4 regions of the Kitasatospora sp. NPDC094015 genome follow, and region 1 is predicted to be linked to each of the others. Evidence: riboswitches for the same ligand, from Rfam matches in the RefSeq annotation. Region 1 holds a riboswitch; each other region holds the start of a gene.

The links. Region 1 has a riboswitch for cyclic di-AMP ahead of ABT014_RS04800 (transglycosylase family protein). Riboswitches for the same ligand answer to the same signal wherever they lie in the genome.
Region 2: linked by a shared signal. The riboswitch ahead of ABT014_RS00775 (glycoside hydrolase family 16 protein) and the one ahead of ABT014_RS04800 (transglycosylase family protein) in region 1 are both predicted to bind cyclic di-AMP.
Region 3: linked by a shared signal. The riboswitch ahead of ABT014_RS07905 (M23 family metallopeptidase) and the one ahead of ABT014_RS04800 (transglycosylase family protein) in region 1 are both predicted to bind cyclic di-AMP.
Region 4: linked by a shared signal. The riboswitch ahead of ABT014_RS14760 (transglycosylase family protein) and the one ahead of ABT014_RS04800 (transglycosylase family protein) in region 1 are both predicted to bind cyclic di-AMP.

What each region holds. Positions count from the first base shown of each region.
Region 1 covers NZ_JBEOUL010000003.1:109,276-116,456, forward strand. The annotation lists gene eno (phosphopyruvate hydratase) at 1-1,039, opposite strand, end outside; partial or broken gene ABT014_RS04800 (transglycosylase family protein) at 1,242-1,931, opposite strand; cyclic di-AMP (ydaO/yuaA leader) riboswitch at 1,933-2,127, opposite strand; gene ABT014_RS04805 (cytochrome P450 family protein) at 2,351-3,598, opposite strand; gene ABT014_RS04810 (SDR family NAD(P)-dependent oxidoreductase) at 3,759-4,199, shown strand; gene ABT014_RS04815 (purine-cytosine permease family protein) at 4,120-5,658, opposite strand; gene ABT014_RS04820 (Rieske (2Fe-2S) protein) at 5,655-5,951, opposite strand; gene ABT014_RS04825 (iron-containing redox enzyme family protein) at 5,948-6,811, opposite strand; gene ABT014_RS04830 (dihydrodipicolinate synthase family protein) at 6,808-7,181, opposite strand, start outside.
Region 2 covers NZ_JBEOUL010000001.1:170,679-177,859, forward strand. The annotation lists gene aceB (malate synthase A) at 1-1,565, opposite strand, end outside; gene ABT014_RS00760 (IclR family transcriptional regulator) at 1,756-2,550, shown strand; gene ABT014_RS00765 (antibiotic biosynthesis monooxygenase) at 2,595-2,897, opposite strand; gene ABT014_RS00770 (hypothetical protein) at 2,987-3,469, shown strand; gene ABT014_RS00775 (glycoside hydrolase family 16 protein) at 3,473-4,657, opposite strand; cyclic di-AMP (ydaO/yuaA leader) riboswitch at 4,661-4,828, opposite strand; gene ABT014_RS00780 (phenolic acid decarboxylase) at 5,077-5,406, shown strand; gene ABT014_RS00785 (alpha/beta hydrolase) at 5,399-6,520, opposite strand; gene ABT014_RS00790 (Pr6Pr family membrane protein) at 6,587-7,181, opposite strand, start outside.
Region 3 covers NZ_JBEOUL010000004.1:358,345-365,525, reverse strand. The annotation lists gene ABT014_RS07915 (sensor domain-containing protein) at 45-764, opposite strand; gene ABT014_RS07910 (hypothetical protein) at 900-1,859, shown strand; gene ABT014_RS07905 (M23 family metallopeptidase) at 1,863-2,711, opposite strand; cyclic di-AMP (ydaO/yuaA leader) riboswitch at 2,724-2,868, opposite strand; gene ABT014_RS07900 (YiaA/YiaB family inner membrane protein) at 3,103-3,393, shown strand; gene ABT014_RS07895 (tautomerase family protein) at 3,423-3,635, opposite strand; gene ABT014_RS07890 (alpha/beta fold hydrolase) at 3,801-4,634, shown strand; gene ABT014_RS07885 (TetR/AcrR family transcriptional regulator) at 4,634-5,209, shown strand; gene ABT014_RS07880 (hypothetical protein) at 5,254-5,472, shown strand; gene ABT014_RS07875 (hypothetical protein) at 5,811-6,014, shown strand; gene ABT014_RS07870 (SpoIIE family protein phosphatase) at 6,163-7,181, shown strand, end outside.
Region 4 covers NZ_JBEOUL010000009.1:226,321-233,501, reverse strand. The annotation lists gene ABT014_RS14795 (polysaccharide lyase) at 1-728, shown strand, start outside; gene ABT014_RS14790 (chitosanase) at 924-1,805, shown strand; gene ABT014_RS14785 (hypothetical protein) at 1,845-2,834, shown strand; gene ABT014_RS14780 (hypothetical protein) at 2,922-3,179, shown strand; gene ABT014_RS14775 (hypothetical protein) at 3,212-3,553, shown strand; gene ABT014_RS14770 (hypothetical protein) at 3,571-4,086, opposite strand; gene ABT014_RS14765 (LPXTG cell wall anchor domain-containing protein) at 4,198-4,824, opposite strand; cyclic di-AMP (ydaO/yuaA leader) riboswitch at 5,300-5,453, shown strand; gene ABT014_RS14760 (transglycosylase family protein) at 5,458-6,492, shown strand; gene ABT014_RS14755 (AEC family transporter) at 6,605-7,181, shown strand, end outside.

The DNA of each region.
Region 1 (7,181 bases):
CCAGGGTCTCGGTCAGCGAGCCGATCTGGTTGACCTTGACCAGCAGCGCGTTGGCGGTGCCGGACTCGATGCCGCGGCGCAGGCGCTCCGGGTTGGTGACGAACAGGTCGTCACCGACCAGCTGGACCTTGTCGCCGAGGCGCTCGGTCATGGCCTTCCAGCCGTCCCAGTCCGACTCGTCCAGCGGGTCCTCGATGGAGACCAGCGGGTAGGCGGCGACCAGCTCGGCGTAGTAGTCGATGAGCTCGGCGGAGGAGATCGCCTTGCCCTCGAACTGGTAGGTGCCGTCCTGGTGGAACTCGGAGGCGGCGACGTCCAGGGCCAGGGCGACGTCCTTGCCCGGGGTGTAGCCGGCCTTCTTGATCGCCTCGGTGATGAGGTCGAGCGCCTCGCGGTTGGAGTCCAGGTTCGGCGCGAAACCGCCCTCGTCGCCGAGGCCGGTGGACAGGCCGCGCTCCTTCAGCACGCCCTTGAGCGTGTGGTAGACCTCGACGCCCCAGCGGACGGCCTCGGAGAAGGACTCCGCACCGATCGGAGCGATCATGAACTCCTGGATGTCCACGTTGGAGTCCGCGTGCGAGCCGCCGTTGAGGATGTTCATCATCGGGACGGGCAGCACGTGCGCGTTGGGACCGCCGAGGTAGCGGAACAGCGGCAGGTCGGAGGCCTCGGAGGCGGCGTGCGCGACGGCGAGGGAGACGCCGAGGATCGCGTTGGCGCCCAGCGAGGACTTGTCCGGGGTGGCGTCCAGGTCGAGCATGGCCTGGTCGATCAGGCGCTGCTCGGTGGCGTCGTAGCCGACCAGCTCCGGGCCGATCTGCTCGATGACGGCCAGTACGGCCTTCTCGACGCCCTTGCCGAAGTAGCGGTTCTTGTCGCCGTCGCGCAGCTCGAGGGCCTCGAAGGCACCGGTGGAGGCGCCGGACGGGACGGCGGCACGGCCCGTGCTGCCGTCGTCGAGCCCGACCTCGACCTCGACCGTGGGGTTACCGCGCGAGTCGAGAATCTCACGGGCTACGACGACATCAATGGACGGCACGAGGCATCTCCTTGCGGAAGCGGGATGTGTTGTCGTTACGACCAGAGCCTAACCGCACCCGGCTGCCCGGCCGCGCAGACCTCGGCTCCGTCTCACCGTGTGACCCGGCTACTCGCCGGTAGTTCACCTGAATGCCCGCAAACCAGGCCGGTCCCGGGGGCGGCCGCCGGACCGGCCCGGCGCGCGGGCCGCCGGATCAGCCGAGGTGGAGCACCTGGCCCGGCTCGATCAGGTCCGGGTCGGTGCCGACCACCGAGCGGTTGGCCTGGTAGAGCCGCTCCCACCCGCCCTCGACGCGCTGCGCCTCGGCGATCGCCGACAGGGTGTCCCCCGGCGAGACGGTGTACGAGCCCTCGCCCGACGGCGCGGCGGCCGGCTCGGGGGCGGCCTGCGCCTCGGCGTCGCGCGGTCCGCGCGAGCCGTTCGCGCTGTTCCCGCCGTTCGAGCCGTTCGCGCCGGAGCGGCCCGGCGCCTCGTCCCGACCGGGACCGTCGGCGTCCACCCGGGCCGGTGAACCGCCCTTGGCGAGGCCGGCTCTGAGCGAGCAGACCGGCCAGGCGCCCGGGCCCTGTGCGGCCAGCACCCGCTCGGCGACGGTGATCTGCTGCGCCTTGGTGGCCTGGTGGGCCTGGCCCGCGTACTGGGTGCCGCCGAAGGAGCGCCAGGTGCTGGGGGTGAACTGCAGGCCGCCGTAGAAGCCGTTCCCGGTGTTGATGCCCCAGTTCCCGCCGCTCTCGCACTGGGCGACCTTCTCCCAGGTGGAGACGGGCGCGGCGGCGGCGACGCCGGCGGTGAGCAGCGGCAGCGCCAGCCCGGCGCCGGCGACGCCGGCGACGATGGCCTGCTCGGCCCGGGTCCAGCGGCGGTGACAGACCGTACCGGTGAAGAGCATGTGGTTCCCTCTCCGAACGCCTGCGAGGTGAGCTGTCGGGTTCGGACCGGGAGGTGGCCCGGCCGCTCGGCGGGTCACAGGGAGGACCTGTGCCCGCCGGCGGCTTCACCCCGAGCCGTCGGGGACGGCAACAAACCTGGGTCCCCCGCCCCTGTCCTTGGTCTGGTCGGTTTCCCGGGCACGGCGGACAGGATTCGGCGTACCGGGTCCGGGGCCCACGGCTGCGGGCTGCACGGAGGTTAGGCAGATCTGTCGGTCAATCACAAGCTCATATCGTGGGTATCACGAGGAAATTACGAACATCGCCAGATCGTTCACCAACCGTCTAGGTATGTCCAGGTTGATGACGTTTCGGACGGCGGCGCGACACGCACGTTCGACACGCCGTCAGAACGGGCCCCGGGCGTCCGGGCGGGTGATCAGGGACGCGGGGTGAAGGCCACCGGCAGTTCGCGCAGACCCCGCATGATCAGACCGCCGCGCCAGCGCAGCTCGGCCGGGTCCGCGGCGAGCGAGAGGTCCGGCAGCCGGGTGAGCAGGGTGGCGATCGCGAGCTGCCCCTCCAGCCGGGCCAGCGGGGCGCCGATGCAGTAGTGGATGCCGTGGCCGAAGCCGAGGTGCGGGTTGTCCCGGCGGGCGAGGTCGAGGGTGTTCTCGGCGGCGAACCGGGCCGGGTCGCGGTCGGCCGCGGCCAGCACCACCAGCACCGGGTCGCCCACCGGGATGTCCACCCCGCCGATGGTCAGCGGCCGGGTGGCGAAGCGCCAGGTGGCCAGCTCCACCGGCCCGTCGTAGCGCAGCAGCTCCTCCACCGCGGTGGCCAGCAGGGCGCGCTCGCCGCGGTGGACCGACTCCTGGAGCAGGGCCCGCTGCTCGGGGTGGCCGAGCAGCGCGTACAGGCCGTTGCCGATCAGGTTGACGGTGGTCTCGAAGCCGGCGAAGAGCAGGATGAAGGCCATCGCGGCGGCCTCGTTCTCGGTCAGGTGCTCGCCGTGGTCGCTGGCCCGGATCAGCCCGGAGATCAGGTCGTCGCCGAGGTCGGCGCGCTTGCGGTGGATCAGCTCCAGCAGGTACGTGCGCATCTTCTTGACCGCCCGGGCCACCCCGCCGCGCGGGCCGCCGCCGTGCCGGATCATCATGCCGGCCCAGTCCCGGAAGTCGTCCTGGTCCTCGGCGGGCACGCCGAGCAGGTCGCAGATCGCGTAGATGGGGAGCGGGAAGGCGAACTCGTGGATCAGGTCGGCCGAGCCGCGGGCCGCGAAGCCGTCGATCAGCCGGTCGGTGAGCTGCTGCACCCTGGGCTCGAACTCGGCGACCCGGCGCGGGGTGAAGGCCTTGGAGACCAGCCGGCGCAGCCGGGTGTGGTCCGGCGGGTCGATGTTGAGCAGGTGGGTCATCAGGTCGGCCTGGCGCTCCCCCGGGATGCCGACCCGGCCGCTGCGGTGCGCCTGCTCGCTGTGGTGCGCCGGGTTCTTGGAGAGCCGGCCGTCGGCCAGCGCCTGCCGGGCGTCGGCGTACCGGGTGACCAGCCAGGCGTCCACCCCGCTGGGGAGCGTGGTGCGGTGCACGGGGGCGTGCTCGCGCAGCCAGGCGTACGCGGGGTAGGGATCGGCGGCGAACTCCCACGTGAAGAGCTGCGGCTGGGTGGACTCGACGGATTCCGGCATGTCATGACCGTAACCTTTGCCTGCGCGGGCGTGAGTCTGGTCACCTGAGGGGTAATCCCTGTTGCGGAGGGTCGCTGCGTGCCTACGATCCTCCGACAATCATCGGTGGGCGGCTGTGCGGTGCGGTCCACGGGGTTTCGCTCTGAAGGAGGAGCAGGCCATGCGAGTAGCCGGGGCAGTGGTGGTCATCGCGGTGCTGGGCGGGGGATCGGGGTCCGACCTGGCCCGCCGGTTCAGCGCCGCGGGCGCGGCCGGACTCCTGATCGCGGATCTCCACCCGGGGGTGGCCGAGGACCTGGCCACCGAGCTGGACCGGCCGGGCTGCCCGGTGGTCGGGGTGAGCGCGGACGTCCGCCAGCCCAGCGACGTGGCCGCGCTGGTGGAGACCGCCCGCAAGCACATCGGTCCGATCGACCTGTTCGCGGTGGCCGGGCCGGGCGGCGAGCGGATCGTCGCGCTCGCCGACCTGCCCGACCACCTCGACCCGCTGGCCGAGCTGCTCGCGCTGGTCGGCGAGGCGATCAGCGAGGTCGTACCGGCCCAGCGCCGGGCGCCGGCTCCACTGACCTCGGGGCCGGCACTGGCGGGTCCGCCGGCCTGAGCCCGGCGGGGAGGGCGCCCGGCGCACCGTCCGTGCGGCGCTGCTCCGGCCGGAGCAGGCACAGCAGGGTGTAGACGAGCGCCGCCGCCCCGAAGGAGACCGGCAGGCTGAGGTCCACGCCCGCGGTCAGTTCGGCCAGCGGGCCGACGTACAGCGGGTTGTTGACCCACAGCACGCCGAGCACGGCCCCGACCAGGAAGGCCGCCACCGCCCGGGGGTTGAGCCCCCGGGTGTACCAGTACCGGCCGGCCGGCGCGTCGGCCGGCGCGAGCTCCGCCGGGTGGTACCGGCCCCGGTGCAGCAGGTACCCGGCGATCAGCACGGCGGCCCACGGCGCGACCGCGGTGAGCACCAGCGAGACGAACGCGGACATCGAGTCCATCGCGTCGTACACCACCGCGCCGAGGTAGAGCGCCAGGATCGAGGGCACCGCGACCACGAGCGTCGCGGTGGCCCGCGAGGTGCGCCAGAACAGCGAGTTGACGGACAGCCCGGCCGCGTACAGGCACAGGCCGCCCTGCGGGAGGGTGCCCACCAGGCCGAACACCACGATCACCGGGACGCTCCAGCCCGGCACGGCGTCGGTCAGGCCCTGCAGCCACAGCGGGTCGGTGGCGAAGAAGGTCGTCACGAACGCGCCGACCAGCAGCGCCACCGCGCAGGTGAGGAACATGCTGCCGCCGGCCCACAGCAGCACCGGGCGGTCGCCGCGGCGCCCGCTCATGTAGCGGCTGTAGTCGCCCTGGAAGGTGGCGTACGAGAGCGGCGCCGCCGCCGAGGCGGTCGCGGCCAGCAGCCAGGTGGTGCCCTGACTGCCGAGCGCCAGCTGCCCGCCCTGGTAGCCGGGGTCGAACCCGGGTGCCAGGACCACCACCAGGAAGAGCAGCATCAGGCCGCCGAGGACCGCGGTGGCCTTGTAGGTGCGGACCAGGGCGTTGTGCCCGAGCACCGCGACCAGGACCACCGCCACCGCCGCGGCGGGCATCGCCAGGGCGAGCGGACCGCGGCCGACCGGGGTGCCGATCAGCTGGTGCGCCGCCACCATGACGGCGGTGCCGCCGGTCCAGACCGAGATGGCGAAGAAGCCGATCGCCACCACGATGGTGATCAGGTTGCCGAGCGTCCGGCCCCGGACGCCGAAGTGCGCGCCGCTGGCCATCGGGTCGTTCAGGCCGGTGCGCAGGCCGAAGCGCACCAGCGGCAGGAGCATCAGGGTGCCCACCGCGACCCCGGCCAGGATCGCGGTGCAGGCGGCCCACCAGCCCAGGCCGTAGCTGACCGGCAGCGCGCCGAGCACGACGGTGCCGAAGCAGAACTGGGCGGAGGACCAGATCCAGCCGAACTCGCCCGGCGTGGAGGTCCGTTCGGACTCGGGTATGGGGTCGATGCCGTGCTGCTCGACCTGGGGGCCGCGGGTGGCGGCCCCCAGGTCGGACAGTTCACGGCGGTCCGCCGTCACCGCGGCCCGTCGGCCAGGGCGGCGGCCTCGCGGCTGCCGTCCGAGCCGTCCGCGACCACGGCGACCACGCGGAGCGGGTCGCAGGCCGGCCCGGCGGTGCGCCGGCCCGAGTCGAGGTCGAAGGTCGAGCTGTGCAGCGGGCAGCGGATCCGCAGGCTCTGCTCGTCCACGTACCCGAACAGCAGCCGGCCCTTGCGGTGCGGGCAGGCCGCCTGGACCAGCACCCGGCGGCCGGACAGCTCCACCAGGACCAGTTCCTCGGTCACCTGCCGGATCCGGGTGGGGGCGCTCATGCCGCCGCCCCCGACCTGGCCCGGGCGAGCGCGATCGCCGCCTCGTTGGCCTCGCCGACCACGGCACTGGTCAGCGTGACGCCCGCCCAGACCTTGGAGAGGTCCGCCCCGAGCTCCTCGTCGTAGGCGCGGATCGCGGAGCGCATCTGGCGGCTGTGGTACTGGTCGATGTAGAGGTGCTCGGTGAAGTACTGGTGGTGCTGGATGCCGAGCCGCTTGGCCGCCTGGGCGAAGCCCTGGAAGCCGTACAGCACGCTGGCCTCGAAGTAGGCGTAGGCGCCGAGGAAGTACTCCGGCGACTCGGCCCGCGCGGCCAGCCAGTGGAACAGGTTGACGTAGGCGAGGTTGGCGGCCCCGGTGTCGTCCACGTAATCGTCCAGTTCCAGCGACATCCCGAGCTCGGTGAGCAGGTCCCGGTAGAGCTGGGAGTGGGCCTGGTCCTCGTTGCCGCAGCCGAGCTCGTCGATCAGCACCCGGAAGACGGCCATCCCCGAGCGGTAGGGCAGCCTGGGCACCACCGGCAGCAGCGGCTGGGACTCGATCAGGCCGTCGACCGCGAACTGCGCGACCACCGTCCTGAACTCCTCCATGGTGGCGGACAGCGCCAGGTAGTCCTGGCTCGGCGGGACGTCGGCCTGCTCGCTCGCGTGCAGCGCGCCGAGCGCCTTGACGAGTTCCGCCAGGGAGCCGAACCCGGGGGCCGCCGCCGCGTGTTCGGCGGCCAGCCGGCCGAGCCAGGCATCCTCGGTGGCCCGCATCCAGCCGTACTCCTCGGCGTTCGGCAGGCGGCGGTTGAGCCGGAACAGCCGGCGCTGGTCCTCGACGAGACCCTGCGCCCCGGTCTCCAGGGTGGCGGTCACCGCTCGGCCACCACGTCCGGGAAGGCGATGACCTCGCGGCGGTGCAGCTCCTGCTTGACGTAGCGGTACCAGTCGTCGCGGAAGATGCCGTACCGCTCGCAGGCCTCGTCCACCTTCTTCTGCACGTCCGGCGCGGGGTCGACCAGGACGGCGTTGCACAGCGCCGGGTCCAGGTTGGCCAGCGGGCCGATCATGCCGGCGATGCCGGGGACGTCGGAGAGCAGGTTCTCCCAGCCCTCGAAGACCGGGATGTCCAGCGCCTGCGCGGCCTGCCGGGTGTACTCGGCGGAGCCGCTGGACTCCTTGATCCCGACGATGCCCGGGAGCTCGCAGATCCGCAGCAGGGTGTCCAGCTCGATCTTGTTCCCGG
Region 2 (7,181 bases), on a different contig from region 1:
TCGCCCAGTTCGGTGCGCAGGGCGGCGAGTTCCTCGGCCACGAGCCGGCGGACCAGCTCGGCGGTGGCCTTCTCGCCGGTGTCGGCCAGCACCACGCCGTTGTTGATCCACTGCCAGATCTGCGAGCGGGAGATCTCGGCGGTGGCGGCGTCCTCCATCATGTTGAAGATGCCCACCGCGCCGAGGCCGCGCAGCCAGGCCTCGATGTAGCGGACCCCGACCTGGACCGCGTTGTGCAGGCCGGCGTGGGTGCAGTGGCCGCCGGCCCCGGCGATGTCCAGCAGCTGGGCGGGGGTGACCGGTTCGGCCGGACCCGGGTCGTCCTTCTGGTTCGGCCGGTCGCCGAGCACGGCGTCGAAGGAGGCCCGGGCGACCTTGACCAGGTCCGGGTGGGCGACCCAGGAGCCGTCGAAGCCGTTGCCGGCCTCCCGGTCCTTGTCGGCCTTGACCTTCTCCAGCGCCGCCGCGTTGACCTCGGGGTCCTTGCGGGAGGGGATGAAGGCGGCCATGCCGCCGATGGCGTGCGCGCCGCGCCGGTGGCAGGTCTGCACCAGCAGGCGGGTGTAGGCGGCCATGAACGGGGACGCCATGGTGACGCTGTTGCGGTCCGGCAGGATGTAGTGCTCGCCGGCGTCGCGGAAGTTCTTGACGATCGAGAACAGGTAGTCCCAGCGGCCCGCGTTCAGCCCGGCCGCGTGCTCGCGCAGCTCGTACAGGATCTCGTCCATCTCGAAGGCCGCGGTGATGGTCTCGATCAGGACGGTGGCCCGGATGGTGCCGTGCGGGATGCCGAGGGCGGCCTGCGCGTGGGTGAAGACGTCGTTCCAGAGCCGGGTCTCCAGGTGGCTCTCGGTCTTCGGCAGGTAGAAGTACGGGCCCGAGTTCGGGTCCTGCTCGCCCTTGGCGAGGAGCCTGGCGGCGTTGTGGAAGAAGTACAGGCCGAAGTCGACGAAGGCGCCGGCCACCGGGGTGCCGTCGACCAGCAGGTGGTTCTCGTCGAGGTGCCAGCCGCGGGGGCGGACCACGACGGTGGCGAGTTCGGCGGCGGGCCGGAGGGTGTAGGCCTTGCCGGCCTCGGAGGTGAAGTCGATCCGGCCCTCGAAGGCGTCGATCAGGTTGATCTGGCCGGAGACGACGTTCTCCCAAGTGGGAGCGGTGGCGTCCTCGAAGTCGGCGAGCCAGACCCGGGCGCCGGAGTTGAGCGCGTTGATGACCATCTTGCGGTCGGTCGGCCCGGTGATCTCCACCCGGCGGTCCTGGAGCGCGCGGGGGGCGGGAGCCACCTGCCAGTCCCCGGCCCGGACCTCGGCGGTCTCCGGCAGGAAATCCAGCGTCCCGGCCCGGGCGATCTCCGCCCGTCGGGTCTTTCGTCGGGCCAGGAGCTCCTGCCGGCGACCTTCGAAGGCGCGGTGGAGGCCGACCACGAAGGCGACCGCCTCCGGGGTGAGCACCTCCTCGGCGCGGGACACCCGCGGACCGGCGACCGTGACGACCGGGGCCGCGGCGACGACGCCTGCGGGCTCCTCCGGTCGAAGACTGGGGGCGGGTCCCTGATCTGCACCCATGGGCAGGACACTCCTTGGACGGTTGTGAAAGCGTGGGGAGCTCCAATGGGAACTTCCCAGATCCGAACCCGCCTACCGGCGGGTTTCGTTCTGTAGGGTGGAGAGTAGTTTCCGCGATACAGAATTTCAACGGTTTGTTGAGCTAGATCGCTGGGACTCTACTCCTCCTCCCACAGTGAAGGGAACGCCGGTGGCCAGCACCCCCGCCGCAGCACCGACAGGCACCGAACGCGCCGCCGGTGGCGTGCAGTCGGTCGAGCGCGCCTTCCAACTGCTGGAAGCGCTTGCCGACTCCGGCGGCATCGCGACCCTGAGCGAGCTGTCGACCACCTCCGGCCTGCCGATGCCCACCATCCACCGGCTGATCCGTACCCTCGTCCAGCAGGGATATGTCCGCCAGGACACCGCCCGCCGCTACACCCTCGGCCCGCGGCTGATCCGGCTCGGCGAGACCTCCGGCCGGCTGCTCGGCAGCTGGGCCCGCCCCTACCTGGCCGAGCTGATGGAGGCCACCGGCGAGACCGCCAACCTGGCGGTGCTGGAGGGCGGCGAGGTGGTCTACGTCGGCCAGGTGCAGTCCCGCCGCTCGATGCGGATGTTCACCGAGGTCGGCCGCCGGGTGCAGCCGCACTGCACCGGCGTGGGCAAGGCGCTGCTGGCCCAGCTGCCCGAGGAGGAGACCCGGGCGCTGCTCGGCCCGCAGCCGCTCCAGGCGCACACCCCGTACACCGTGACGGACCCTCAGGAGCTGCTCGCGCAGCTGGCGCACGCCCGCGAGGTCGGCTACGTGGTGGACGACCAGGAGCAGGAGATCGGCGTGCGCTGCATCGCGGTCGCGGTGCCCGGCGCACCGACCCCGACCGCGCTCTCGGTGTCCGGCCCGGAGGCCCGGATCCGGGCGCTGGAGGCGGCGGCGGGCAGTGCCGCGCTGGTCCCGGTGATGCGCCAGATCGCCCTCCGGCTGGGCCAGGTGCTCGCCCCCTGAGCCCACCCGGTGCGTGACCGGGCTCGGCCTGCCGCGGGCCTGGCTCAGCCGGTGCCGGAAGCGTCCGCCGTGAGCAGGAAGACGGCCAGGTCGGGTTCGGTGCCGGCCTCGCGGAACAGCCGGGGGGCGGCGGCCATCCGCGGGTCCGCCCGCACCGCCTCCAGCGCGGCCATGTCCCGCCACAGGCTCTGCACCCGCCAGTGCCGGTCCGGCCCGCGCAGCAGTTCGGTGCGCAGCAGCCCCTCCGGCAGCTCCCCGGTGACCAGGGCCCGGTACGACGCCACGAACCCGCCCTCCCGGTCCGCGGCGATCCGTCCGCTGACCTCGCTCAGCACCCGCTCCGACACCCGTGCCTCCTCGGCTCGTCCCACTCGGCTCGCTACCGTGAGTATCGGTCCGTACGGCGAGCGGTGGGAGGTCCGAGGTGGCCAGGCGGGTGACGGCGCGCGCGGCGGCGCGGACGGCGGGTGCGGTGGCGGCGGCGCTGCTGGCGGTCGGCGGAGCGGCCGGCCCGGCGGTCGGGGCCGCCCCCGGCGGCTCGGACCTGCGGGTGGTCCGGCTGGACCCGGACCCGGCCGCGCCGGGCGGCACCACCACCCTGCACGGCTTCGTCGCCAACGGCGGGCCGGACCGGACCGCCGCGGGCTTCACCGTGCTGGCCGAGCTGCCGGCCGGGTTCACCTTCGAGGGGCCGTTCTTCCCCGACTCCTGCACCACCTCCGGCGCCGGGCACCTGCTGCGGTGCACCTTCCCCGCAGGCCTGGGCGCCGGGCGCAGCGCGACCGTCCTGGCGCCGGTCCGGGTGGCACGCGAGGTGCCCCCCGGCACACGGGCCGAGGGGCACCTGCTGGTGTCCGGCGCCGACGACCGCCACCCGGCGGACGACGGCACGCCGTTCACGCTGAGCGTGCCGGCGTGAGGGTCAGCGGTAGACCCGGACGTAGTCCGCGGCGAAGGTGATCGGCGCGGTGCCGGTGGGCGCGGGGTGGTACTGGCCGGCGCTCAGCGACAGGTTGAGGATCAGGTACGCGGACCAGTTGGTGCCGACCCCGGTGTTGTCGGAGAAGACCTTGGTGCCGTTGACGTACCAGTCGACCGAGTCGGCGCCGTAGTAGGTGCCGATGGTGACCCACTTGTCCTTGCCGATCGCGTTCGCGTCGGTGACGTACTTGGAGCCGGACTTGACGTGGTTGGTCAGCTCCAGCAGGTTCGGGTTGTCGGGGTGGTACTCGAAGGAGTCGATCTCCCCGTTGCCGTTCTTCCAGGTCCACAGCGCCGGCCAGGCGCCGGTGCCGGCGGGCAGCTTGACCCGGGTCTCGGCGTAGTCGCCGGTCTTCACCTGGAAGCCCTCGGCGGAGTACTCGGTGGTGAGCAGGCCGGTGTCCCAGGCCTGCTTGCCGTTCTCCAGCTTGTTGGCGCCCGGCTTGGCGGTGAAGGTGGCCTGCCCGCCGGAGACGCTGACGCCGCTCGGGCTCAGCCAGTCCAGCTTGTTGTCGTCCGGGTTGTGGGTGCCGTAGCGGTAGGAGCTGCTGCGGTCGGTGGTCCAGCGGGTCTTGGACAGGCTGTCGAACTCGTCCGACCAGGTCAGCGCCTTGCCCGCGACCGGCGCGCCGGTGCCGGGGGTGGGGGTCGGCGTCGGGGTCGGCGTGGGCGTCGGCGTGGGCGTCGGGGTGGGAGCCGGGGTCGGCGTGCCGGTGCCGGCCGCGGCCACCGTCAGGGTCTGCGCGGGCAGGTTGTGCCAGGCGTTCGCGGAGTCCTGCCAGAAGCCGAACTCGGTGTAGGTGCCGGCCGGCAGGGTGCGGGCGGCGCTGGTGAAGGTGGTGCCGCCCGGGCAGATCTGCACGTTGGCCGCGTTGCCCGGGAAGTCGAGGTTGTGGCCGGCCGCGTCGCGGACGCCGACGCCGACGGTCTTGGCGGTGAAGCAGCCGGAGGAGTGCAGCGTGAGGCCGGCCTTGGCGGCGGTGCCGGCGGCCATCGCCGTCGGGCCGAGGCGGTCCTGGGTGACCGTGGGGCCGGCCGCCTGGGCCTGGCCGACCAGCGGGATGCCGGCCAGCACGGTGGCGCCCGCGAGCAGGCCGAGGCGGGCGGGGGTGGGGGAAAGTCGCATGGGGGATTTCCTCTGCGACGCCTGCGAGGTGAGCTGTCGGGTTCGGGCACGAGGCTGCCCGGCCGCCTGTGGTGCGGCTTCACCCCAAGCCGCGCGGACCGCTCCTGGGCGGAGCGGGGCACGGCACGTACCTGGTTCCCCCGCTCCTGTCCATGACGGTGCTCGAGTGACCGCCCTCGGGTGGACAGGACTAGGCGTCCCGACGGCGGGTCTGCCCAGCCGGGCATCCCGTGCAGGCTAGGCAGACGGATCGCACACGGACAACGAGACGTCCCTCACACCGGCGCCCGCCGGGAACTCTCCGTAGGGCAGCGGTTCACCGGCGGACCGGTCTGCGGCGACCGCGCGTCCGCTAGGTTTGGGGTGCGGCCGGGGCCCGGCCGCACCCGCCGCCGACCGATCAGAGGATCACCCCTGAGATGACCGCGCCCCTGCCTGGCTTCGCCGGACGTACCTACCTGTTCGACGTCGACAACGGCGCCTCCTTCCGCAACTCCTACTCCGCCGACGGGACGCGGCTGCGCTGGGAGGGCCTCGGCGAGTCGGCCGGGCAGTGGGAGGACGTGCGGCTGCACGTCGCCGAGGTGGGCCCGCAGGTCTACTTCGTCAGCTGGACGGAGCAGAGCGGCATCACCGTGAGCCACGTGATGGACCTGAACGCGCTGACCGTCCGCGTCTTCTGGACGTACGAGGGCGAGGGTGGCCGGTTCGGCGAGCTGCACACCGGGAAGCTCCGGCCGCTCAGCTGACCCGCAGGCGCCCGGCCAGCCACTCCAGCGCGGCCGGCAGCAGCAGTCCCCAGGTCCGGAAGTTGTGGCCGCCCTCCGGCACCGTGGCGGTGGCCAGCGACATCGGGGCCCGCACCGCGGCGGCGAACGCCCGGGTGTCCGCGAGGTAGTCGCCGTCACCGCGTTCGGCCCCGGCCAGCAGCACCGCGATGCCGGGCGGCGGCAGGTGCCCCAGCCGCCACAGCAGGTCGGCCTCCTCCCGGCGGCGCGGGCTGCCGCCGAACAGGTCGCCGGTGGTGGCGTCCTCGGCGGCCCGGTAGTAGCCGGAGAGCGCGACGGCGCTCGGGAAGACCTCGGGGTGGCGCATGGCGAGCTTCAGCGCGCAGTAGCCGCCGGTCGAGTTGCCCATCACCGCCCAGGAGCGCGGGTCGGGCGAGATCCGGAAGCCGGCCGCGACCGCGGCCGGCACGTCGCGGGCCAGGTAGGTCTCGGCCCGGGCCCCGCCCGGGGCGTCCTCGCACTCGGTGTCGGCGGGCATCGCGGGGGACGGCCGCAGCAGCACCAGCACGGTGGGCGGCATCCGCCCGGCCAGGTTGAGCCGCAGCGCCGCGCCGGGGTAGTTCAGCCGGGTGATCAGGTTCCGGGCGTCCCCGGGGAAGCCCGTCATCACCAGGACGGCGGGGAAGCGGCGGCCGGCGTACTCGGGCCGGAAGTACTGCGGCGGCAGGTAGACGTACCCGTCGGTGCTCAGCCCCGAGCGCGGGCCGGTGATCCGTACCGCCTGGATCTCGCCGGAGGCGGCGGGCTCCCGGCCGACCGCGCCGCCGCCGCGCACCGGCTCGCGGCCGAGCACCCGCAGCCCGTCGCCCGGGGCTCCGGTGGTCACCGTGACCGGTCCGCCCGGCGCGGTGCCGAGCAGGTCGTCCCAGCTGCCGTAGAAGGAGAACCAGTCGTTCGCGGCCAGCCCGAGCGCGAGCAGCAGCGCCAGCTGGGTGGCCAGCAGCGCCGCGATCCGCCCGGCCACCGCGCGCGGGCCGGGGGCGGCCAGCCGGGGCCAGCCGCGCACCGTCGCGGCGGCCACCAGCAGGGCCGCCAGGACGGCGATCGCCAGCACCTTGTGGCTGGTCAGCCCCATGCGGTGGTGCTCCCTCGGTTCGCGCCGGTACGGGGGGGTGCGGGGGGGTGCGATCGGTCGGCCGGCTCAGCCGGGGTCGCCGGCCGGCTCGGGCGTGCTCCTGGCGTGCCGACCCCGGGGGGTGCGGCGGGCGCGGAACCGGTTGCCGAGCCAGACCAGCGCGGCGGCCACCGCCACGAACAGCGCCAGCAGCAGCGTGCAGGCGCCGGCCACCCGGCCGTAGCCGCCCGGCAGCCCCGGGTCGACGAACGGGTACGGGTACCACCGCACCAGCGACCCGCGGATCAGCGTGTACACCAGGTACACGAGCGGGAACACCAGCCACTTCAGCACCGTGGTGCGGCCGAGCCGGGCGGCCGGCGGCACCAGCAGCCAGTCGGCGAGCAGGACCACCGGCATCACCCGGTGGACGATGTCGTTCACCCACGGCAGCAGCAGGCCGAGACCGTAGCCGGACAGCAGCAGGCCGTAGATCAGTCCGGTGATGGCCAGGTAGAGCACCACGGCGCCGCGGATCTCGTCCGGCACGCCCGGGCGGCCGCGCAGGCCGAGCACACCGCCGGTGATCAGCACCAGCAGGGCGAGGAGGTTGCTGAGGACGGTGAAGTAGCTGAAGAAGTCGGTGAGCGGCGACCCCTCACCGACCGCGTGATACCCCTGG
Region 3 (7,181 bases), on a different contig from region 1:
GGCTCCGGGCCCGGCCCGGCGGGATCAGCCCGCGCCGAGCGGGGTCAGCGGGCGCCGAGCAGGCCGCGCACGGCCAGCCGGTGCACGGCGGCCAGCCCGTGGACGATCTTCGGGGTGAGCAGCACCAGGACGATGCCGATCAGCGAGACCCCGGCGATCTGGAGCGGCGAGGTGATGTAGTACGTGTGGTAGTCGCCCTTGCTGCCGGTGTACTCGAAGAGCCGGTAGCCCGGCCAGTCCAGGTAGCGCTTGAAGACCCAGTGGTAGAGCGGGTAGAGCGCGACCACCCAGCCGACCACCAGGAACACCACGGTGATCACGAAGCTGGCGACCGCCCAGGGGAACATCAGCACCTGGTAGAGGGCGGCCCGCCAGCCGGCCGGGTCGGCCAGCCGGGCGGTGACCGCGCCCCAGAAGCCCTGGCGGGTGGGCCGCACCGGCGCGGGGGCGGTGACCTCGGTGGCCAGCAGGGTGCGGGTGCGCTCGCGGTCCAGGGCGCCCAGCCCGCGCGCGCCGACCAGCAGCAGGGCCAGCACCGGCAGGCCGACGGCGGTGACCGCGAGGGCGAGGCCGACCGAGAAGAGCGTGACGACGAGGACGAAGCCGACCAGCGCGATCGGGAGTCCGGTGAGCACGAAGCCCACCTCGCGGTAGGTGGTGGCGCTGAACGGCGCCTTCCAGAACGCCGGACGGTGCGTGTCGCGGTAGCCGTACGGGGTGGTGCCGGCAGTCATCTCGTACCCCTTGAAGTCGTCCGTGCTCACGTCCTCCAATCTGCCGCAGTCCGGTTCGGCGGGGTATCCGGTCCGCTGCCGGATCCGGGGTGGGGTTCTCCCCACCCCCGCACGGGCGTTCGCACCGGGGCGGCCGGGCCGGCGGCCACCGGCTACGGTTTGTCCGTGAACGTGCCCGTGAACGACGAAGACCTGCCGCTCATCCCGCCCACCCGGGCCGCCGACCTGCTCGCGGCCGTGGACGGCGGCGACGGCGCCCCGGTGCCCGAGGACGCGCTGCGGACGGTGCTGGCCCTGCTGGAGCTGAGCGGCGCCCGGATGCACGACGGCTTCCCCGAGCTGACCTCGGCGCTGCTGGAGCAACTGCTGTACGAGCGGCTGTACCTGTACGTGCAGCCCGCCGGGGACCCGGCCGGGTACGGGGCGGCGGTGCTGGCGCTGATCGAGCACCAGCGGGGCGCGCGGCGGCTGAACGCGAAGCGGTACGCGCGGCTGCGGGAGGAGGCCGAGTGGCAGGGCGAGGTGCTCTGCGGGCTGCTCCGGCGCTCCGACCTGGTGACCTGGCCCCGGCTGTACGCGCTGCTGCTGCGGGCGGACGGCGTGGACACCGCGGACCTGGACGCGGTGCGGGCCTGGCTGGACGCCTTCCGCGAGCTGCCGGAACCGGACCGGCTGGCGGCGTACGCGGCGGTGCCGGGGCTGGAGCCGGAGGACCGGGACGGCGGCTGGGGGCCGACCCGGCTGCTGATGATCGGGATGGCCACGGACGGCGCGCGGCTGCTGCTGGAGCAGGGCCTGATGCAGCGCAGCTACCGGAACCTGGCCGAACTGACGGCGCTCGGCCGCCCGATGCCGACCGAGCTGGCCGGCGATTTCGAGGGGTTCGAGGCGGCGGTCGTGGTCGAGGCGCTGGAGCTGTACGGGCACTGGACGGTACCCGGGCTGCCGGCCCTGCTGGTCGAGGAGTACCCGGACCTGGCACCGGAGCCGGGCACCGAGGAGATCGAGGCGTACCTGGCCGCGCGGGACGCGGACGAGCAGGGGGAGTACGACGGGCCGGACGGGCCGGACGCGTTCGACGGGCACGACGGCCCGGAGCCGTTCGGCCCCGGGGCGGCGTCCTGAACTCTAGGGCTGGAGACCGTGCGCCCGGAGCCAGCCGAGCGGGTCGACCGGGGCGCCGCCGCCGGGGCGGACCTCCAGGTGCAGGTGCGGGGAGGTGACGTTGCCGGTGGCGCCGACCGCGCCGAGCAGGGTGCCGGGGGCGACCGCGCCGCCGGTCGTGGCGATCCCGGCGAGGTGGCAGTACCAGAGCTCGGTGCCGTCCGGCAGCGTCTGGATGACCCGGTACCCGTAGGCGCCCGACCAGCCGGCCGAGCTCACGGTGCCGGCGGCCACGGCGCCGACCGGGGTGCCGGCCGGGGCGGTGAAGTCGAGGCCGGTGTGCAGGTGGGACCAGAGCGAGCCGGTCTGCCCGGGGTGCGCCGCGCCGAGCGTGTAGCCGGTGACCGGCAGGGTGGGCGCGGTGCCGCCCTGGACGGCGGGGGCCGGCGCGACGGGAGCCGGCGCGGCCTGCTGGGCGGCGCGCTTGGCCTCGGCCTCCTGGGCGGCGGCGAGCCGGGCGCTCTCCTCGACGGAGGTGCCCTGGCCGTCGGCCTGCTGCTGGATCCGGGCGGCGAGGGCCAGGCCCGGGTCGGCCGCGGTGGCGGAGCCGTCCGTCCGGTCGGCGGCCGCGTCGGCAGCGAAGACGGCCGGGGCCGGGGCGGCGTGGGCCTGGGCGGCGGAGGCGAAGCCGGTGGCGCCGAGGGCGGCGGTCATCGCGGTGACGCCGAGCAGCGGGGCTCCGCTGCGGGCCTGACGGGGCATCCGGTGCCGGGAGGCCTCGCCGCCGTGGTCCACCGGGAGGTGCTGGTCGACCGGGTGGTCGAGCAGCTGGGTGCCGGCGGCCGGGGCCTGGAGCGGGTGCGTCGACGCCACTGCGGCGTGCTCCTTTCCTTCCTTCTCGCCGACCGGGTTAGCTGACGGGTTCGGAGCAGGAAGGTCTCCTACGGCCGGGTTTCGGGCCCGGCCGATTCACCCCAAGGAACGTGGTTCCCCGGCTCCCCGGGCCCGCCGGTGAAGGCGTGCCCGCGGATTGAGCGATGGCGCGCGGTGCCGTCTGGGTACGGCGTTGCGTACCGCGCTGCGTTATCGAAAGTTAATCCTATGAGCCCCATGATTCCAAGCGCCTCGGCCGAGACTTTGGCAGCCCACCGGGACACCAGGGACCGCCCGCGCGGATCGGCGGGCCCGGTGGTGACGGACGGTGTCCGGCCGGATGAGTATCCGTACTCATGTGCCCGGCAGGGGAGTTGGAGACCCTTCCGGCATGAGCGCAAAGATGCAGACCAGAACCACGGCCGCCTACTACGCGCAGGCCGTCCTCTCCTTCGCCCTCGCCACCTCGGCCCTCGCGATCGGGATCGCCTACCTCCCGGTCAATTCCTGGATGCGGGGATTCCTCGCGGTCGGCCTGCTCTACGAGATCACCTCGGCCTTCACGCTGGCCAAGGTGATCCGGGACCGGCAGGAGGCGGACGAGCTGACCAGCCGGGTGGACCAGGCCCGGCTGGACAAGCTGCTCGCCGAGCACGACCCGTTCCGGGTGGAGGGAGCCTGACCCCCGCCCGCCGGCCGGGGCGCGGACGCCTACTGCGCGTCGGCGGCGGCCTTCGCCTTCTTCTCGGCGAAGGTCTCGCCGGCGATGGACCAGTGCGTGGCCGGGATCTCCTCGACCGCGACCCAGATCTTCTCCGGGTCCACGCCGGTGACGCCCGCGTAGGCCTCGGTGAGCGCGCGGACGATCTCCGCGGTCTGCTCCTCGCTGCGGCCGGCCAGCTGCTTGACGTTGATGAAGGGCACGACGGCTCCTGCCGCTCGAACGGGCTCTCGGGACTTGCGATCCGCTCGCACGCTACCCCAGGCCCGGCGCGCCCCCTTGACGGCTAAGGCTATTAGCCGTAGCTTAATGGCTACAGGGGCTCGCCGGACCGGCCGGCCACCCGTCGAGGAGCCCAGGAGGCAGCGATGAACAGCACCATCAGCACCCGGTACGTCCCCGTGGCCGGCGGCCGGATCGCCTTCGACGACTCGGCCGACGGCGCCACCACCGCCGCCACCGGCCACCCCGTCGTCCTGCTGCCCGGCATGCTCGACAAGCGCGCCTCCTACCGCCACCTGCGCCCGCTGCTCACCGCCGCCGGCCACCGGGTGATCACCATGGACCTGCGCGGCCTCGGCGAGTCCTCCACCGGCTTCACCGACCACTCCCCGGCCGCGATCGCCGGCGACGTGCTCGCCCTCCTCGACCACCTGGGCATCGAGCGCGCCGTCCTGGTGGGCAACTCCTACACCGGCGCCACCGTGGTCAAGGTGGCCGGCGACCGCCCGGAGCGGGTGGCCGGGATCGTGCTGATCGACGCCTTCGTCGAGAACCTGCCGCCGAACGCCTTCCAGCGCGCCCTGGTCAGGACGCTCGGCAGCGCCGTGCTGCACTTCCCCGCGCTCTGGGGCGCGGCGCAGAAGCTCTACTTCCCGACCGCCCGCCCCGCCGACTTCGACGCGTACCGGGCCGGTCTGGTCGCGATGCTGCGCGAGCCGGGCCGCCGGGAGGCCGTGCGCGGGTACGTCGGGGGCGACTCGGCCCCGGTCGGCTGGACGGCCGCCGTCCGCTGCCCGGCGCTGGTGCTGATGGGCGCCAAGGACCCCGACTTCCCGAAGCCCGAGCTGGTCGCCGACCGGCAGGCCGCCGCGCTGAAGGCCCGTAGGGTGATGATCGACGGCGCCGGCCACTACCCGATGGCGGAGTTCCCGCAGGCCACCGCCGATGCCCTGCTCCCCTTCCTGGACGAGGTCGCCTGATGCCGCGCGTCGGACTCACCCCCGCGGCGGTCGTGGACCACGCCGTGGCCCTGCTCGACGAGCAGGGCGGCGAGGCGCTCACCCTCGCCGCCGTGGCAGCCCGCGCCAAGGTCGCCACCCCCTCGCTCTACAAGCACGTCCCCGGCGGTCTGGCCGAACTGCGGCGTCTGATCGCCCTGCGGGTCACCGAGGAGCTGGCCGACCGGCTCACCGCCGCGGTGCTCGGCCTCAGCACGGACGAGGCGGTGGCGGCGCTGCTGTCGGCGTACCTGGAGTACGCCTTGCAGCACCCGGAGCGGTACGCGGCGCTGCCGCAGTCCCCCAGCCCGGCCGATGCGGAGCTGGCGGCGGCCGGCGGGCGGCTGGTCGAGGTGATCATGGCGGTGCTGCGCGGCTACGGGCTGACCGGGTCGGAGGCGGTGCACGCGACCCGGACCGTCCGGGCGGTGGCGCACGGCTTCGCCTCGCTGACCACCGGCGGGGGCTTCCGGCTCGCGGAGGACCTGACGGTCACCCGGCAGCGGCTGACCGGGGTGCTGACCGAAGGGCTGCGCACCTGGCCGGCGCCGAGCTGACGTCCACCCGTGTCCTGCCGGTCCCGGCCGGCGTTGGACAGGGTATGAAGAAGCGCAGCATGCTCGCCGTCGCCTCCCTCGCCGTCGGTGTGGTGGCCTCCTTGACCGCTCCGAGCGCCCACGCGGCCCCCGCGGGCGACCGCGGCCTGACGCCCGACGCCGTCACCGCCCCCGACGTCCCGGTCGACCTGCTCGGCACGGTCTCCGGCGGCAGCCCCGACCTGGACGGCCTGAACGCCCTGCCGGGGCAGCTCCCCGCCTGATCCGCCGCACCGCACCCGCACTCCACGAGGGCCCGCTCCATCGGGGCCGCCCTCCGCACGGGCCACCCGGGCCACCGGGTGGCCCTCGTGCTGCCCGGCCCCGGGCCCCTCCCCGCCCCGGCTGCCCTCCTCCGCCTACGCCTGACCGGAGTTGACCGGCCCTTGACCTCGGACGACCGGTCGCCGGTATAGGTTCGGGTGAGTTTCGAGACCGTTCCGTCACAGTCCCCGGGTGACACTGGCTGGTACCCGAACGTCTCCTGCGGCTCGGGGGGAACCGGCCGGTCCGCGCCCGTCCGACGACGGCGCGGCACCGGCATCACGGAGGACGTGGACAGATGACCCAGACCGTGCCGAGCGACCGGACCGCCACCGGGCTCGTCCCCGCCCAGCGCGGCGCCCGCCGCCCGGGACCCGGACACCCGCAGGACACCGTCCGCGGCCACCTCGGCCGCGCGTTCGCGGTCGCCCGGGGCCTGCGCGCGCTGCGCCCCGTCCCGGCCCGCCCGCAGCAGCCGTACGGCGAGTCCGACGGGCAGTAGCCGCCCGCCCCGCCCGCCCCCGCCTGCCGGTGCAGCCGGTCGACCGGCCCGCGCGGCCGTCCGCGCAACCAGCCGGGTCCGCAGGACGTCCATAAGATGTTCACACCAGGCAAGGGCGGTACGACGAGCGGAAGGGCCGGGTAGTCCGATGGACGTCACCCCGTCGCGCCCCGCCACCCGCACCGAACTGCGCTGCGTCCGGCTGCTGCTGCGCTGCACCGGCGCCGCCGAACTGCTCGCCACCGTGCTCGCCGAGGGGCCGACCTGGATCACCGGGGAGGGCTCGGCGCTCTACCTGCTGGACTCCGACGGGATGCTCCGCCTGGCCGCCTCGCACGGCCTGCCCGACTGGGCGCACGAGCGGTACGGCCTGGTCGACCCGGCCGGTGACCTGCCGGCCGCACGGGCCCTGCGCCGCCGCGCGACCGTGCTGCTCGACCCCGAGCGGCCCCACCCCGGCCCCGCAGGCACCGAGCCGGCCGGGAGCGGCGCCGGCAGCGGAGCCGGACGGGTCGCCCTGGCCGTGCTGCCGCTGGTGATGGACGACGCCCCGCTCGGCGTGCTGGCGCTGGCGCTGGCCCACCGCGGCACCGTCCCCCAGCGCGAGATCGAGGCGCTGGAGACCATCGCCGAGGCCTGCGCCCACCGGCTGTCCCACCTGATCGACCACGTCCAGGCCGCCGGGCCGGCGCCCGAGGGCATCCGGACCGAGCCGTACCGGGGCGAGGTTCCGCTGCTGTCGCTGGCCGTCCGGGCGGCCGGGGCGGGCGCCTTCGAACGCGACCTGGTCACCGGGGAGACCGCCTGGGACCGCCGGGCCTACCAGGTGCTCGGGCTGGCCCCGCCGACCGACCGCGGGACCCTGCCGGCCCCCGACCTGAGCCTGGTCGTCCACCCCGAGGACCTCCCCGACCTCCAGGCCGGCATCGCCGACGCGCTGGCGGCGGGCGGCCCGTACCGGCTCGGCTACCGGGTGGTGCGCGCCGACGGGAGCACCGTGCGGGTGGAGGAGTCGGGGGAGGTGATGCTCGACGGGCACGGGCGCCCGGCGCGGATCGCCGGCCTGCTGACCGACCGGGACCGGCCGGAGCCGACCGGCCCCACGCCCTCCGGAGCCGCGCCCCCGGAAGCCGGGCTCTCGGCAGCCGACCGCTCCGAAGCCGGGCG
Region 4 (7,181 bases), on a different contig from region 1:
GCTTCGCCGGGTACGGCAGCGAGACGTGGCGGCGCGCCTGGGGCGTGGCCGGGTCCGGTTCCTGGGGCGGTGGTGACCTCACCGAGGCCGCCGAGACCGGCGTCCGGGGCGGCGCCGCGCTGCGGGTGCGCTACGGCGCCCGTTCCTCGGCCCCGTCCTGCACCGACTGCGCCGACACCGGCGGCGGTCAGTTCTCCACCGACCTGCGCTCCCTCGGACTGGCCGACCTGGCCACCGGCCGGACGCTGGACCTCCGCTACCGGGTACGGTTCCCGGCCGGCCACGACTGGGGCAAGGCGGGCAAGCTGCCGGGCCTGTACGGCGGCCCGATCGGCGAGGCCTCCGGCGGCAACCACGGCGGCTGGTCCACCCGGTTCATGTGGCGCGGCAGGAACGGGGTGCCCGACAACGGCGAGGTGTACGTCTACACGCCGGCCGGCGAGGGGTACGGCGTCGACAGCGGGCTCGGCAGCTGGACCTGGCCGGCCGACGACCGGTGGCACACCGTCGAGCAGCTGGTCGACCGCACCACCGGCGACGTCACCGTCTGGTTCGACGGGCGGCAGGTGCACTCCGCCCCCGGCGTGGTCGCGGGCATCGGGTCGATCCCGTTCGGCGGGATCTTCTTCTCGACCTTCTACGGCGGCCACGAGGCCGCGTGGGGGCCGGCGTCCGTCCAGTACGCCTACTTCGCCGACTTCTCGCTGTCGGCCGGCGTCCAGCACTGACCGGCGCCCGGCACCGACCGGCGCCCCGCACCGACCGGCATCCGGCACCGACCGGCGTCCGGCCCGGCACCGACCCGTTCCCCGGGGCAGGGCACCGGAGTTGAACCCCACCTCCGCCACCGTCCGTTTCCCGTAACGGGGATGCCACCGGCATGTCCGACGAAGCAGCGGCGAAGACACACCCATGGAGTCCCAATGCGGTCGAAGCACGCCCGGTCGAACCGGTCCACCCCCCTGCGCATCGCCCTCGCGGTCGTGCTGGTGAGCACCGTCCCCGCCGCCGCGGCCTTCGCCAGACCGCACCGGACCACCCAGCCCACCCCCGGCGCCTCCACCAGCGCCTCCCCCGACACCGCGGCCACCGGCACCGGCCTGAACGACCCGCGGCTGAAGGAGATCGCCCAGCAGCTGGTCTCCAGCGCGGAGAACTCCTCGCTGGACTGGAAGGCGCAGGTCCCGTACATCGAGGACATCAAGGACGGCCGCGGCTACACCGGCGGCATCGTCGGCTTCTGCTCCGGCACCGGCGACATGTACGACATGCTCAAGCACTACCAGGAGCTCAACCCGGACAACGTGCTCGCCAAGTACCTCCCCGCGCTGAGCAAGCTGGACGGTTCCGCCTCGCACTCCGGGCTCGACCCGAACTTCGTCGGCGACTGGAAGAAGGCCGCCTCCGACCCGGCCTTCCAGAAGGCCCAGTCGGACGAGCGCGACCGGGTCTACTTCGGCCCCGCCGTGATGCAGGCCCAGGGCGACGGGCTGCGCGCGCTCGGCCAGTTCATCTACTACGACGCGATCGTGATGCACGGCCCGGGCGACGACTCGACCAGCTTCGGCGGCATCCGGGCGACCGCGATGAAGAAGGCGAAGACCCCGGCCCAGGGCGGCGACGAGAAGGCGTACCTGACCGCCTTCCTGGACGCCCGCCGGGCCGCGATGAAGACCGAGGCCGCGCACGAGGAGACCGACCGCGTCGACACCGAGCAGCTGGTCTTCCTCAAGGCCGGCAACCTCGACCTCCGGACCCCGCTGGTGTGGAAGGTCTACGGCGAGAGCTTCCACATCGACAAGTAGCCGCCCCGCCACCCGCCCCACCACCGCAGAGGGACCGCCATGCCCGATCCACGACCGCGCGACACCGCCTGCCACGAGCTGCTGCTCGCCCTGGCGGGCCGGATCCCCGACGCGCCGCTGCGATCGGCCCGGCTCGCCCTCGCCGACGGCGGGGTGCGCACCGCCACCGCCCTCGTCCTGGCCGAACTCGCCGGACGGGGACGGCCGGTGACGCCGGACGAGCTGGCCACGGCGGCCGCTCTGGTCGGCGCCGAACTCGCCCCGGACGACTTCCTCACGGTCGCGCTGCGCCCCGATCCGCTGCACGACTTCACCGAGTACGGCGACGGGGCGCAGCTCGCGGCGGACCTCCTCGACGAAGCCGTGCTGCTCACCGCGGAGACCTGCGCCGACCAGGTCACCGGCGTGTGGCGGTGCTGGCGCCGGGCCCTGTTCGCGGACGAGCCGGACCGCCGCGTCTACCTGGTGCAGGCCGAACACCCCGACGACGCCCCGCTGCTGGCCGGTACCTTCCACGAGGCGCTGACGGCGGTCGGCGACGACCGGGCGGGCGTCGAGGTGATCGCGATCGGCGCCGAGGCGACCGGGTACCAGCGGCTGGCCCTGGACCGCTCGCTGCTGCTGTGGGCGGCGGCGGCCACCGACGGGCCGGAGTTCGAGGTCGCCCGCGTCTTCGACCACGCCGACCCGGAGCTCGGCCCCGGCTTCCGCCCCGACCACCCGCTGCTCCCCGAGGGCCCCGACCGCGACCGGGTGCTCGCCCACCTGGCCGCCGGCCGCCCGCTGCTCAGCACCACCGCCCGGATGCCCGACCCGCTGGACCCGACGGCCGGCGAGGTGGTCCCGAGCGGCTTCCGCACCGACGGCCACTGGATCTGGACCGAGGCCGTCGGCTACTTCCTCACCCGCCACGGCCTGGCTCCCGACCCGGCCCTGCTCGCCCACATCCGCACCCACACCGCCCCGCCCCCGGACGACACCACCGTCACCCGCGCCCTCGACTTCCTGCTCCACCCCGAGGCGGCGTAGCCCGTACCCGCGCGGGTGGCCGGAGGAACGCTGGACGGGTACGGGTGCGTACCCGTACCCTCGGGCGTACACCGGAAGGAGCATCCGATGGCCGACGCCAACGTGCGCATCCCCGCCGAGGCCCGCGACCGCCTCGCCGAGGTCGCCGCCGCCGAGCACCTCTCGCTGCGCGCCTATCTGGCCCGCCTCGCCGAGACGGTCCTCACCCCCGCCGAGCGCGCCGAGCGGGCCGAGCAGGCCCGCCGGAAGCTCCAGGCGTGGAACGGGTACGACCCCTCCGCCACCCGGACCGAGGAGCTGGACGCCGAGCTCGACCGGCGCCTGGCCGAGGCGGACGGCCGGTGACCGAACTCCACGTGGTCCTGGACGAGACCGCGATGGTCGCCGCCGGCCGCGGCAACCCCCTCGCCTCCCGCCTCATCCACCGGGCCCACGCCGAGAACGGCTGGCACCTCTACGCCCCCGCCTGCGCGCTCGTGGAGGCCGACCGCGCGCGCCCCGGCACCGCCGAGCACCTCGCCGCGCTGCCCGCCGTCATCGTCCTCGAACTCGACCTCGCCGCCGCCCTGGCGGTCGCGGCAGGGACCACCTGGGGACGGGACCACTGCCGGTACGCGGCGACACCCACCCCCGAACGGCCGGACGGCGCCCTGATCGCCACCGTCGACCCGGGCCGCTGGAAGGACGAGCCGGTCCGGCTCATCGATCTCACTGCCTGACCGAGGGCGACTCCCGCCTACCCCCAGGAGCCCGCGGTGCCGGTGGTACCCGTGCTGCGGCCGGTCTCCGTGCCACGCGTCTCCGTGCTGCGGCGGGTGGGCGCCGGGATCGGGCCGAGGTCGGGGTCGGAGCTGGTGCGGGTGGTCGGGGCGGCGGCCGTGACGGGTGCGTCCTGGGGAGCGCGGCGGGGCGCCTCGGTGCCGAGCGCCTCCAGGCGGACCACGAAGTTGCGGACACTGGTGTCGTGCGGGTGCTGCGGCCACCGGACGTCCTTGGCGTGCACCACCCGGCTGCGCCGGCCGCCGTGCGAGGAGAGCGGTCCGGGCACCACCTTCACGTCCGGCCGCCAGCCGAGGCCCGGGTAGAGGTGCTCCAGGACCAGCTCCCAGGAGTCCTCCCGGACGTCGAGGAACTCCCCGACCCGGCCCGCCACCACCTGGCTGCCGTACGGCGTCCGCACCACCGCCCGCTGTTCGAAGTCGGCGTCCTTGCCGACCACGGTGATCCGCCACGGGCCGTCGAATCGCAGCATGGGTGTCCTCCTGGGCTTGCGGTCCGGGCGCACGACCGCGCCCGTCCAGGAGTACGGGCCGCCGGGTCGCGGCGGTTCGCCACGTCCCGACGGCCCGTCCGGGTCGTCCGCTCAGTTGCCGTGCCGGCCCTTGCGCCGGGCGGCGACCAGCACCCCGACGCCGACCAGCACCGCGCCGCCGCCGACGGCCGCGATCAGACCGCCGTTGCTGCCGCCGCCGGTCTCGGCCAGCTTCGGCTTGTCGGGCGTGGCGGACCCGCTCGGGGTCGGCGTGCCGGAGGTCGGCGTGGACGGCGAGGCGGCCGGGACGGACGCGCTGGGCGACGGGGTGCCGCTCGGCGGCGGGGTGGGCCTGCCGCTCGGCGGCACCGACGGGCTCGGCGGGGTGGACGGCGGGGTGCAGAGCGGCACGTCGGCGATCTTCTTGTCGACGTGGGTGTCCGCCAGCGTGTAGCGCCAGGTGTCGCCCTTGCCGGTGTAGCCGACGGTCAGCTTGACGGTGCCGTGGGCGTCCACGGTGCCGGTGTACTTCTCGTCGCTGCCCTGGCGGGCGAAGGTGTAGTCGCCCTTGGCCTTGTAGTTGTTGCCGAGCACGACCTGGACGTGGGTCTCGTCGGTCCGGCAGCCGACGGTCAGCGCGGCGTCGCTCGGGTGCCAGGCGAACGCGGTGCCGGAGCCCGCCGCGGCGAGCGCGGCGACCGCGCAGCCCACGACGACAGCGGATCGGACCTGCTTCATGTACGCATCTCCTTCAGGTCCCGGGAGGCGGGACGGAGTTCTCCGGGATTCGGTGGACCGGATTCGATGGACCAGCACGGGCCGCCGCCCCACCCCGGCCGGTCCTGCCGACCGGGCGCAGCGACACGTCAACCCGTCCTACGGCTGCGCCCGGTCGCCGGGTTCAGCCGCGGGGCCCGCCGGGGGCCGGCCGCACCGTGGCCTGCGTCACGCCGGTCGGCGCCGGTCCGCACCCTGCCGGTCGCCCCTGGTGGACGGTGCGACGGCGAACCTCCGGTGCCGCCCCGGGGTGCTTCCGGCACGCCCGCGAGCGCAGGTCAGGAGGGTCTCGGCCACCAAGGCACAAGTAATTCGTGATGATTGTGTGATGCTCAGTATGCAGGCTTGTTATTGAGGCGTTGATCCCTCTAATCTCCGGTTCAGTCCGCTGCTGCGGACTCCCGGTGACACGGCACGCCCAACCCTGCCCACCGCGTGACCGGGACGACCGAAAGACCCTGGGCAGGGGCGGGGGACCCAGGTTCTTTCGCCGATCCCCCTCGGCTTGGGGTGAAGCCGCGCAGCGCGCGGCCGGGCCACCTCCCGGTCCGAACCCGACAGCTCACCTCGCAGGCGTGCGGAGAGGGATATCTGATGGTCTTTTCGGGCTCCGGTCGTCACCGTCGTCCCACCCAGACCGATCGCGCCGTCGCGGCCGCCGGTGTGGCGGGGGTCGGGCTGGCCCTGCCGCTGCTGACCGCGACCGGGGCGCACGCCGCCACGCCGGACACCTGGCAGGCGGTCGCGCAGTGCGAGACGGGCGGGAACTGGACGGTCGACCCGGGCACCGGGCGCTACGGCGGCCTCGGGCTCACCCTGCGGACCTGGGTGGCGTACGGCGGCGACGAGTTCGCGGCGCAGCCCGACCACGCCACCCCGCAGGAGCAGATCACCGTCGCGGAGCGACTGCTCGCCGGGCACGGCCCGAGCCTGTGGCCCACCTGCGGCCCGGCCGCCGGCCTGCCGGCCGCGCAGACCCCGGCGCCCACCAGCACGCCCGAGCCCACGCCGGCCCCGAGCACCTCGGCACCGGTCCGCGGCGACGGCGGCGTGGTCCCGCAGTTCCCGCTGCCGTACCTGACCTCGCAGCCCTCCGTCCCGACCGAGGGCAACGGCACCACCGCCCCGGTCCCGCCGGCCGGCCAGGACCAGCCCGCCGGCCGGCCCGGCACCCAGCCGTCCGGCCAGCCGAGCACGCTGCCGGGCACGCCGACCGGCCAGCCCACCGGCGACCCGACGGCCACCACGCCGGTCACCACCCCGGACCCGACCGCGACCGTCCCCGGCACGCCGGTCAGCCCCTCGCCGTCCGGCACCCCGACCACCGGCGACCTGCCCGTGCCGGGCGCCACCGGCACCACCGCGCCGACCACCGGCCTGCCGGTCGACCCCGCCACCACCCCCGCCCCGACGACGGCCGCCACGCCCGACCCGGCCGCCACGACCCCGGTCGCCGCCACCACCCCGGCGCCCGCCACCACCTACACGGTGGCCCCCGGCGACACCCTCTCCACCATCTCCAACAGCCTGACCCTGGGCGGCTGGCAGCACCTGTACGACAACAACTCCCCGACGGTCGGCGGCAACCCGGACCTGATCCACCCCGGCCAGGTGCTCACCCTCCCCTGAGCCGTCCGGACTTCCGGGCGGGGCCGGCACCGGCCCCGCCCGGAAGCGTGACGGGCGGCCCTGGCAGACTGCCGCCGGCGGCCCGTACCGGACGATCAGCACCCGAGGTTCCATGCAGCACCTGCTCACCGGCTTCACGCCGATCTGGGTGCTCACCGCGGTCGGGTACCTGGTCGCCCGCACCGGGCTGCTCGGCCCGCAGGCGGAGGCGGTGCTCGGCCGGTTCGTCTTCCACGTGGCCATGCCCGCCGCGCTGTTCACGATGCTCGCCGGGGCCCGGCTGGACACCTTCGCCACCGGCGCGATGCTGGCCTTCGCCGCCGGCACGGTGCTCGCCACCGGACTGGGCGCGCTGGCCGCACGCCGGCTGTTCGACCGCCGGCCGGCCGACCAGGCGATCAGCGGCATGGCCGCCGGGTACGTCAACTCGGCCAACCTGGGCATCCCGGTGGCCCTCCAGGTGCTCGGTGACGCCTCGTTCGTCGCGCAGATCCTGCTGTTCCAGGTGCTGCTGGTCTCCCCGGTGATCCTCGCGCTGCTGGACGTGGGCACCGCGCGGGGCGCCCACGGCGGCCGGCTGCTCGCGCTGGCGATGCTGCCGCTGCGCAACCCGATCATCCTGGCCTCCGCCCTGGGCGCGCTGCTCTCCGCCGCCGGCTGGACCCTGCCCACCGCCCTCGCCCGCCCCG